2 regions of the Janthinobacterium sp. HH106 genome follow, and region 1 is predicted to be linked to the other one. Evidence: predicted binding sites of a transcription regulator. Region 1 holds the regulator's gene; the other holds the start of a gene.

Evidence for each region. The regulator sigma-54, encoded in region 1, starts transcription at its own class of promoters, with help from an activator protein. The targets are predictions, from matches to a motif close to TGGCANGNAANCTGCTTT.
Region 2: a site for sigma-54 is predicted at 1,472-1,489, ahead of JAB8_RS21195 (PEP-CTERM sorting domain-containing protein). Genes of this name have one in related genera too.

The regions. Positions count from the first base shown of each region.
Region 1 is NZ_LRIC01000073.1:79,575-85,063, forward strand. It holds gene JAB8_RS27070 (KpsF/GutQ family sugar-phosphate isomerase) at 1-242, shown strand, start outside; gene JAB8_RS27075 (HAD hydrolase family protein) at 242-775, shown strand; gene lptC (LPS export ABC transporter periplasmic protein LptC) at 818-1,429, shown strand; gene lptA (lipopolysaccharide transport periplasmic protein LptA) at 1,455-2,036, shown strand; gene lptB (LPS export ABC transporter ATP-binding protein) at 2,036-2,791, shown strand; gene JAB8_RS27095 (RNA polymerase factor sigma-54) at 2,796-4,274, shown strand; gene raiA (ribosome-associated translation inhibitor RaiA) at 4,344-4,703, shown strand; gene JAB8_RS27105 (enoyl-CoA hydratase/isomerase family protein) at 4,835-5,489, shown strand, end outside.
Region 2 is NZ_LRIC01000056.1:51,544-57,032, reverse strand. It holds gene JAB8_RS21205 (hypothetical protein) at 1-771, shown strand, start outside; gene JAB8_RS21200 (TIGR00730 family Rossman fold protein) at 783-1,328, shown strand; gene JAB8_RS21195 (PEP-CTERM sorting domain-containing protein) at 1,678-2,271, shown strand; gene JAB8_RS21190 (M48 family metallopeptidase) at 2,433-2,945, opposite strand; gene JAB8_RS21185 (general stress protein) at 3,126-3,509, opposite strand; gene JAB8_RS21180 (phasin family protein) at 3,558-4,070, opposite strand; gene purU (formyltetrahydrofolate deformylase) at 4,416-5,297, shown strand; gene JAB8_RS21170 (YaeQ family protein) at 5,337-5,489, shown strand, end outside.

The DNA of each region.
Region 1 (5,489 bases):
TGGGCGTGTTTACGGATGGCGACTTGCGCCGCATGTTCGAGCGCGTGCAGGACTTCACGCAAGTGGCGATCCGCGACGTCATGCATGCGCAGCCGCGCAGCATCGCGCCCGAACGCCTGGCTGTCGATGCCGTGGCCGTGATGGAACAGTTCCGCATCAACCAGATGCTGGTCGTCGATGCCGACGGCAAGCTGGTGGGCGCCCTGCATATCCATGATCTGACGCAAGCGAAGGTGATCTGATGGAGAGCGTAGCGGACAACCTGGCGCGCGCGGCCAAGGTCAAACTGATGATCTTTGACGTCGACGGCGTGCTTACCGACGGCAGCCTGCATTTCGGCCCCGATGGCGAAATGATGAAAACGTTTAATGTGTATGATGGCCTGGGCATCAAGCTGCTGCAGGAATCCGGTGTGCAGACGGCCATCATCAGCGCGCGCCGCTCGGCCATCACGGCACGCCGCGCGCAAGACCTGGGCATTACCCATGTGCACCAGGGCGGTCACGACAAGCTGACGCCGTTTCGCGAACTGCTGGCGCTGACGGGCTTGACGGAAGAGCAATGCGGCTACATCGGCGACGACGTCATCGATGCGCCCATCCTGCGTCGCGTGGGCTTTGCCGTCAGCGTGCCGGGCGGGCGTCCGGAAGCGCAGGGCCTGGCGCACCATGTGACGCAGGCCGGCGGCGGCCGCGGCGCGGTGCGCGAAATCTGCGAATTCCTGCTGCGCGCCCAGGACAACTATGCGCGCGTCATGGCGCCGTTCCTGGAGTGAGGTGCGCCTTGCCGCCAGTGACCTATGAAAGAGTGAAACCCTATGCGTAAGCCAGGAGGCGCCCATCGCTGGCGCATGATTTTTACCCTGCTGGGCGCGGTCGTCGTCGCGCTGGCCAGCTTTTGGCTGCTTGAAGTGATGAACAAGAATGGCCAGGACATCAAGGCCAGCAAGAATTTGGGTGAGCCCGACTATTTCATCACCAATTTCAGCCTGGTGCGCATGGACTTGACGGGTAAGCCCAGCTATATCGTGTCGGGCAACAAGCTCACGCATTATCCGGCCGACGATTCGTCCGATATCGACCAGCCCTTCGTGCGCAAGCTGACGCCGGGCATGCCGCCGTTGAACATGAATGCGGAACTGGCGCATATCGACCAGGACAATACCCGGCTGCAACTGCACCGCAAGGTCGTGATCGACCGCGTGGCCAGTCCGAAGGCGCAGAACCTGACGGTCAGGACGGAAGCGCTGACGGTGTTTCCGGACGAAGAAAGAATGGAAACGGACGTGCCTGTCGATATCCTGACGGGCGCCTCGCGCATCAATGGTATCGGCATGAAGGCCAATAACGCCACCGGCGTGGTGGAAGTGCAGAATGCCTTGCGCATGGTACTCCCGCCGAAACCGCGCCCGGCCGCGGCGGCAAAATGACAGAATGAAACAAGGAAACCATACTATGAAGAACATCTTGCTGTTGAGCGTATTTTCTCTGGCCCTCATGGGCGTGGCGCATGCCGAGAAGGCCGATTCCGAGAAGGAAGCCGTCATCACGGCGCGTAGCGGCCACGTCGATGACGTCAAGCAGATTCGTACCCTGACGGGCGACGTCGTGCTGGTCAAGGGCACGCTGACCATGAAGGCGGGCCGGGCCCTGATCACGGAAGACCCGCAAGGCTACCAGTTCATCACCTTCTGGGCCGATCCCGGCAAGCTGGCCACGTTCCGCCAGAAGCGCGATGGCGCCGGCGACCTGTGGGTCGAAGGCGAAGCGGAGCGCGTGGAATACGACAACAAGACGGAAGTGGTGAAACTGTTTTCCAAGGCCAAGCTGACGCGCCTGGAAGGCACGAAAGTGACCGACGTGGCCAATGGCGCCTTCATCTCGTATGACAGCCGCAAGGAAGTATTCAAGATGGAAAATTCCGACAGCGGCACCAGCACCTCCGACGGCGGCAGCGTGCGCATGGTGATCCAGCCGAAGACCAAGGCGCCCGCGGCGGAGAAAGCGCCTGCCACACCTGTGCCAGGAACGAAATAATGGACAATACCCGTTGCGGCAGCACCCTGATCGTTCGCGGACTGCAGAAAACCTATGGCAAGCGGCAAGTCGTGCATGATGTCTCGCTGCAAGTCGAATGCGGCGAAGTGGTGGGGCTGCTGGGCCCGAACGGCGCAGGCAAGACCACCTCGTTCTACATGATCGTCGGCCTGGTGCCGTCGGATGGCGGCAGCATCGACATCAGCGGCGTGGACATTTCCAGCCTGCCGATCCACCGCCGCGCACAGATGGGCCTGTCGTATCTGCCGCAGGAGGCGTCCGTGTTCCGCAAGCTGACGGTGGAAGACAATATCCGCGCCGTGCTGGAAATCCAGACCGTCGAAGGCCGTCCTTTGAAGAAGGCCGAGATCGAGGAACGCCTGGATAAACTGCTGGCCGACTTGCAGATTGAAAAGTTGCGCGAGAACCAGGCGCTGTCCCTGTCGGGCGGCGAGCGCCGCCGCGTGGAAATCGCCCGCGCCCTGGCCACCGATCCCCGTTTCGTGCTGCTCGACGAACCGTTCGCCGGCGTCGACCCGATCGCCGTGATCGAGATCCAGCGCATCGTGCGCTTCTTGAAGGAGCGCAATATCGGCGTGCTGATCACCGATCATAATGTGCGCGAGACGCTGGGTATTTGCGACCGTGCCTACATCATCAACCAGGGCTCGGTACTGGCGTCGGGACGCCCCGACGACATCATCGCGAACGAGTCGGTACGCCGGGTCTATCTGGGCGAACACTTCCGCATGTAAGCCAATGAAACAATCATTGCAGCTGCGCACTTCGCAGCACCTGGCACTGACGCCGCAGTTGCAGCAATCGATACGCCTGTTGCAATTGTCTACTCTGGAATTGCACCAGGAACTCGAGCAACTGCTGACGGACAATCCCTTGCTCGAGCGCCTCGACGATCCGCTCGACCGTTCGCTGCGCCTGCTGTCCGACGGGGCCTTGAGCTCCACGGCCGCGCCGGCCGAAGCGCCGCCCCAGCCGCCAGGCCAGGAGGCGCCCGCGGCGCCGGCCGAAGCGGAAACCTTTGACGGCGAGGCGGGCGAGGGCCCGGCCGCCGCGGATGGCGGCGACAGCGACTGGAGCGAGGCGAGCCGGGGCAAGGCGCCCGACGACGAAGATTCCCGCCCGCAACTGGAGGCCCATCACTGCACCCTGCGCGAACACCTGATGGAGCAGATGCGCGTGACGGTGCTCGAATTGCGCGACCGCGCGCTGGTCGAGCTGATCATCGACGCGCTCGACGACAATGGCTACCTGGAAGAGTCGCTCGACGACATCCTGGCGCGCCTGCCGGAAGAGCTGGAAATCGATGCCGACGAGATGCGCACGGCCTTGTCGCTGCTGCAAAGTTTCGATCCACCGGGCGTGGGCGCGCGCAATGCGTCCGAATGCCTGGCGCTGCAAATCAAGCGCTTGCCGCACATCGCCATGGTGACGCGGCGCATGGCCCTCGTCATCGTGGAAAAGCACCTGGCCTGGTTTGCCCAGCGCGATTTCAACAAGCTGAAAAAAGCCCTCGATTGCGACGATGAAGACTTGCGTGAAGCGCAGACGGTAATTCGCCAGTGCAACCCGCATCCGGGCGCCGTGTTCGCTGCGGACGTGTCCGATTACGTGGTGCCCGACGTCGTCGTCAAGCGCGCGCGCAATGGCTGGCAAGTGACCCTGAACAACGACGTCATGCCGCGCCTGCGCGTCAATGCCATGTACGCCAACTTGCTCAAGCAGGGCAAGGGCGAGGGTGCCATGGGTGCACAGTTGCAGGAAGCCAAGTGGCTGATCAAGAATATGCGCCAGCGCTTCGACACGATTCTGCGCGTGGCGCAGGCGATAGTAGAAAGACAAAAGAACTTTTTCTCGCATGGGGCTGTTGCCATGCGCCCCCTTGTGCTCCGTGAAATAGCTGATACACTGGGTTTACACGAGAGTACTATCTCGCGGGTAACAACTCAAAAGTACATGCTGACCCCGCACGGCATGTTCGAGTTGAAATATTTCTTTGGTAGCCACGTCGCCACCGAAGCGGGGGGCGAAGCGTCATCGACGGCGATACGGGCATTGATCGTGCAACTGACAGGAGCAGAAGACCCTAAAAATCCTTTATCCGACAGTAAGATTGCGGACATGCTGGGGGAACAAGGCATGGTGATTGCGCGACGTACTGTTGCCAAATACCGGGAAGCGTTAAAAATTCCGCCAGTGAGCCTGCGTAAGTGTTTGTAAGTTTTTTTCGGTTCCTCTGCGGGCCGGATACGATGGACCGCACGAACCCGATCATCTTTAGGAGTGTGTATGAATCTCACCATCAGCGGACATCATATCGAAGTGACACCAGCCATCCGTGAATACGTACAAACGAAGCTGGAGCGCGTGAAACGTCATTTCGATCAAGTTATCGATATCGCCGTGATTCTGACCGTCGACAACCTCAAAGAGAAAGAAAAACGCCAAAAGGCCGAAGTCAACCTGCGTCTGAGTGGCAAAACTGTCTATGTGGAAAGCCTGGCACACGACCTGTATGCCGCGATCGATACCCTGATCGACAAGCTCGATAGGCAAGTGATGAAATACAAAACCAAAGTGCAAGGGCACGGTAAAGAGGCGATCAAGCATCTGCCAGACAGTTCGGAAGAAGAATTCGCCCCCGCCTAAGCGGCCCGCGACTTTCAACCGGCTGTGATCAACTAAGGGCGCACATTGCGCCCTTTTTTGCGTCCAGCGAAACGCAATGTTCGCCGCGCAGGCGCTAGAATGTTTGCACTTTCACTTCTTTCCTGCCTGCCATGAGCGACCTCGTCCAGATTTCCATCCGCCACCGCACGGGCCACATCGTGCTCGACCGTCCGAAAGCCTTGAATTCCCTGTCGCTGGAGATGGTGCGCGCCCTGAGCGCGGCCTTGCTGGCATGGCGCGACGATCCGCAGGTGGACGCCGTGGTGATCCGCTCCAGCAGCGAAAAAGCCCTGTGCGCGGGTGGCGACATCCGTTTCTTTTACGATGCGGGCCTGGCCACGCCGCAGGGCGGCAGCGCCTTGCTGGAAGATTTCTTTACGGAAGAATATGCTTTAAATCATTTGATCCATTTTTATCCGAAACCGTATATCGCCGTCATGGATGGGGTGGTGATGGGCGGCGGCATGGGCGTGGCGCAAGCGGGGCCCGGCAACCGCCTGCGCATCGTCACGGGCCGCACGCGCATGGCCATGCCGGAAGTCAATATCGGCCTGTTCCCCGATGTGGGCGGCAGTTACTTTTTGTCCCGTCTGGCGGGTCAGCTGGGCCTGTACCTGGGCTTGACGGGTTTGACGATCAACGCGGCCGACGCCCTCTACACGGGCCTGGCCGATGTCTACCTGCCCGAGGCGCAGATGGGGGCGCTGCTGGCCCTGTTCGAGTCCACGCCGGGCGAAGGCTTGCCGGTCGCTATCAAGGCACTGG
Region 2 (5,489 bases), on a different contig from region 1:
GCTTGGAAACAATTTCCCTATCCGGACGCAGCATATGTCTACACCCCGCAAACCCTGGAAGCGGCCTGGTCGCGCCTGCATGCGGGCGATGTGGAACCGTTTCCCACGCACCCTGCGCTGGTGCAAGCCTGGCTGGCCTTCCATGCGGGCGACTTCGAGCGCGCCGTGAAGCTGGGCCTGGCCGTCGGCGTGCCCGGTTATGCGGTGGCGCACAAGGCCACTTGCATCTATGCCACGCACCTGGAAGGCAACGACAGCCAGAAACTCGACATGTACGAGGAAGTGGCCGAGCGCTGCGAGCGCCAGCAGAGCGAGCAGCCGGACAATCCGGCCGGCTACTACTGGCATGCCTACAGTCTGGGCCGCTACGCGCTCGGCACTTCCGTCGTCAAGGCGCTGGCGCAGGGCATGGGGGCGCGCGTGCGCAACAGCCTGGACCGCACGATGACGATCGCGCCCATGCATGCGGAAGCGCATATCGCGTTTGGGATTTATCATACGGAAATTATCGACAAGGTCGGCGTCATGATAGGGGGGCTGACCTATGGCGCCAACAAGGAAGACGGCTACCAGCACTTCAAGACGGCGCTGGCCCTGACGCCGTATTCGGCGCTCGCGCACAGCGAATATGCGCGCGCATTGAATATGCTCGATGGAAAGAAAAAGCTGGCGGAAGCGCTGGCCTTGTATGAAAAGGCGGCCGAGTGCGTGGCACTGGACGCCAAGGAACGCCTCGAAGTCGAGGCGGCGATCGATGAATTGAAAGGGTAGGGACGACTGTGATCAAGGCTTTATGTGTGTACTGTGGCGCCAACGCGGGCGTCTCGCCGGACTATGCCGTGGCGGCGCGCGAACTGGCGCGCGTGCTGGTGGCGGAAAATATTTCGCTCGTGTATGGCGGCGGAAAAGTGGGCCTGATGGGCGTGATTGCCGATGAAGTGCTGCGCCTGGGCGGCGAGGTAACGGGCGTGATTCCCACCCAGCTGGTGGAACGCGAAGTGGGCCACATGGGCTTGACGCGCCAGTTCATCGTGAAGGACATGCATGAGCGCAAGGCGATGATGGCCAGCCTGTCCGATGCCTTCATCGCCATGCCCGGCGGTTATGGCACCCTGGAAGAACTGTTCGAGATGCTCACATGGGCCCAGCTGGGCTTGCATGCCAAGCCCATCGGCCTGCTCAATGTCGACCGTTTCTATGATGGCTTGATTGCTTTCGTGCAAAACGGCAAGGAGCAGGGTTTCATCCGCCCGCAGCACGCGGCGTTCCTCAATGCCGACGCCGATCCTGCCGCGCTGGTGCAGTGCCTGAAGGAGTGCGCGCCGTAATGCCGTTTTCGCCTGGCGGTGCGTATGCCGCCAGGCAACTATTTTCCCTGCCGCTTGCAAGGGCCATGCAGTACGCACTGCATGGCTTTTTTATTTCCGCATGGGAAAATTGATCGGGCCTGATGAGTTAATTAATAAAAATATGGCAAAAAAATTGCAGTTATAGCATGTTTTTTTGAAAATGAAGATGCTTTTTAAGCATGGCTGTGGTCTACTGGCATGGTTCAAAGTTAGGAATATCGGACACCGACGAGCGTTGTACAGACTCCCAAAAAAAAGGTGCCGGTCCATTTCAAGTTGCCACAACCACGCTACTTCATCATCTCGAAAGGATGCTATTTTGAAACCTATGACCCTCTTGCGAGCGACCGCTGTCGCCGCCATTCTGGCCAGCGCTGGCGGCGCCCACGCACAAACCACCATCATCGGCTTCGATCCGCTGGAACAACCCGGCTACTTCGGTTCCGTGTTCAAGTCCTACTCCGAAGGCGGCTACAACTTCGACAGCAGTTTCGGGCTGCTGAGCTCGGCACACCAGAATAGCCTCGCCTACGCCGGTTCGGCCGGTCTCGGCGCGACGCTCCTGTCGACGACGACCCTGAGCCGTGCCGATGGCGGCGCTTTCTCGCTGAGCTCGATCAGCCTGGCCGACTTCGTGAGCTTGCCCGGTTCCTTTGACGTGACCTTCGTCGGCCACCAGGTGGGCGGCGGCACGGTGAGCCAGACCTTCACCCTCGGCGGCGGCCACACCTTCGCCGACTACACGTTTACGGGTTTCAGCAATCTGCTGTCGGCAACGTGGAAGGAAGGCGCCTTGCATACCTTCCAGGTCGACAATATCGCCGCCAGCGTGAGCGCCGTGCCGGAACCGGCCACCTACGGCATGCTGCTGGGCGGTTTGGGCCTGCTTGGCTTCATGCTTCGCCGCAAGAACGCCGCCTGAGCCTGAACATGGTGCCGGCCATGCCGGCGCGCCTGTAAAAAAGCCGCCCGTTTTACCGGGCGGCCATGCTGACTAGCCAGCGCACTCGAACAATGCCGCCCAGTGTATGCCGGGCGGCATTTTCACGTGGACTTCATGCGCAGGCCGTCATCCGCAGCAGTTCATGACCACAGGCGCTGGCCTGACAGGTCGAGCTGGGTCAGGTACAGGCGCACGTCGAATTCGTACTGGTGGTACTGCGGTTCCATATATGTGCAAAGCTTGTAGAAGGCCTTGTCGTGCTGCTTTTCCTTGACGTGCGCCAGTTCGTGCACAGCGATCATGCGCAGGAATTCCAGCGGCACTTCCTTGAACATGGTCGCCACGCGGATTTCATGTTTGGCCTTGAGCTTGCCTCCCTGCACGCGCGAGATCGAGGTATGCAAGCCCAGCGCATGCTGAATCACATGGATCTTGCTGTCGAACGCCACTTTGTTGATGGGCTCGGCATTGCGCAGGAATTCATTCTTCAAGTCCTGCACATATAGGTACAGCGATTTGTCGTTGCGCACATCGTGCGCGTTCGGGTAGCGTTTTAATAACACTTCGCCCAGCTTGTCTTGCGCGATCAGTTGCTGCACTTGCGCTTGCGTTTGTTCGGAATAGGCGCTCAGGTATTTCAGGGATGGCTGCATGCGGGGAAGGGCGGGACGTGGCGCGGAGGTGTCGGTAAGGCGAGAATGTACCATACCGCCGCGCCCCGCGCTGCGCCACCCCTTGCACGGAGCTGCCAGGGCCGCCCCGTGCCTTCGCGCGCCAAGCCGTGCGTTGCCGGGCTAAGCCGCTCGCTCGGCCCGGCAAGTCCCGCAGCCCGGTCAGCCCTTGTCGTCTTCGTCCTTGCCGCCCTGACGGCCCGTGCCGCCGCTGCGCCCCGCCGTGCTGCTGCGGTTTTCATTGGCGCGCTGAGCCGATTGCCGGCTTTCGCCGCCTTTCCTGCCGATTTCCGCCATGTGTTCGCGGTTGCGGCTGACGGCTTCACCGCCTTTCTGCCCGGCACGGCGTGCTTCTTCCGAGTCGAATTCATGCGCCGTGCCTTTTTGATGGGCTGCCTGGCCGCCCTTGCTGGCAATTTCGCGTTGCTGTTCCTCATTCATGGCGGCGAAACCGCGCTTGCTCGTGCCTTTGGCGCTGCCCGATTCGCTGGCTTTCTGGCTGCTGCCAGTACCTTTGCCCTGTTCATTACCTTGATTGCTAGCCATGTCGCTCTCCTTGCTGTCGAGTGGGGGTCAAGTGGTCTGTGCAGGCGCTCAATGCGCCTGATCGGATTGCCTGCTGTTATCGTGGCTGCGGCCCGCGCCGTCGCGGTGGCCTATGGCGTGCATTTTTTCGATCATTTCACGCTGGCGCTGCGTGGCTTTTTCCGTTTCTTCCGCTGTCTTGCGCACCACTTCGTCAGCGAAGGCCACGGCCGTGCGGCTCGTTTCGGGCAGGTGGTTCTCTGCCGTGCGGTTCATCTCGACATTGGCGTTGGCGACGAGATTGCCGAGCTGCTGCTGGTATTGGTGCAGCTTGTTACTGCTTGGCTGCAACTGGCCAGCGGCCAGCGACATGAACTCGCCCGTGTCGCGCGCGCCCAGCAGTTGCTGGCTGGCGTTGCTCCACTCGTGCAGCAAGTCCTGCGCCAGCCGCAGATGCAGCTCGCTCAATTGCTGCGCCGTATCGAACATCTTGCGCGATAGTTCCGTGGCGAAATTGCACTGGGCCTCGAGATGGGACTTCAGAGCCGGGCTGAGACTGGGGAAAATACTATTTGTGAACATGTTCTACCTCAATGAAAAGCTGATCCAGAAAACATCCGGCGCACCGGATGCGGCGTATGGTGAAACAAGCAAAGAGATAGACGCCGGATGGCGTGCCAGGTTCCACGCCAGTTACCGGTTTGGCGCGAGAATGGGAGCTGGCAGGCGCAAAAACGCGATGCCTTTGTGTTAGATCAAATGAACGCCAGTTAGCTCGCTGCTGCTGGCAGCCATGCTGTTTGTGTGGAAAATGCCGGCTTACCGGCCCGGCCGTGCGACAATAGCCGGCTCGCGGCAGCGCAGCCGATGGCCGGCGCGCGTGGCTGAGCCGAGCATCGCCTTACTTTTTTACCTATTTCCGCGACCATGACGCATCCCGAATACATCCTGACCCTGTCCTGCCTGGACCAGCGCGGCATCGTGCACCGCGTGTCCGGCTTCCTGGCCGATCACGGCTGCAACATCCTCGATTCCGCCCAGTTCGGCGACCAGGAATCCCAGCTGTTCTTCATGCGCGTGCATTTCGCGCTGGAAGACGGCGCCGTCAGCGACGCCCAGTTGCGCAGCGACTTCGCCGACTTGTCGCAAGCCATGCAGCGCAATGGCCCCTTCCATGGCCAGTTGCACGATGCGCGCGTCAAGCCGCGCGTGATGCTGATGGTGTCGAAGATCGGCCATTGCCTCAACGATTTGCTGTTCCGCTACAAGAGCGGCTTGCTGAACGTGGAAATTCCCGCCATCGTGTCGAATCACATGGAGTTCTACCAGCTGGCGGCCAGCTACAATATTCCCTTCCACCACTTGCCATTGGCGGCCGGTGCGCCGGAAGCGGCCAAGCTGGCGCAGGAAGCGAAGATCCTCGACCTGATGGACACGCACAAGATCGACCTGGTGGTACTGGCGCGCTACATGCAGATCCTGTCGCCCGGCCTGTGCCAGGCGCTCGACGGCCGCGCCATCAATATCCACCACTCCTTCCTGCCCAGCTTCAAGGGCGCCAAGCCGTATGCGCAGGCGCACCACCGCGGCGTCAAGCTGATTGGCGCGACGGCCCACTTCGTCACGGGCGACCTGGACGAAGGCCCGATCATCGAGCAGGACGTCGAGCGCGTCGACCATGCGATGGATGCGGAAACGCTGACGGCCATCGGCCGCGACGTCGAGTGCGTGGTGCTGGCGCGCGCCGTGAAATGGTTCGTCGAGCATCGCATCCTGAAAAATGGCGACAAGACCGTGGTTTTCCGCTGATACCGACTTCACTATTTACTTTACCGAGACAGAAACACGATGGCCCTCAAAGCAACAATTTTCAAAGCCGATCTGCAGATCGCCGACATGGACCGCAATTACTACCAGGATCATGCGCTGACCCTGGCGCGCCACCCGTCCGAAACGGACGAGCGCATGATGGTGCGCCTGCTGGCGTTCGCCATCCATGCG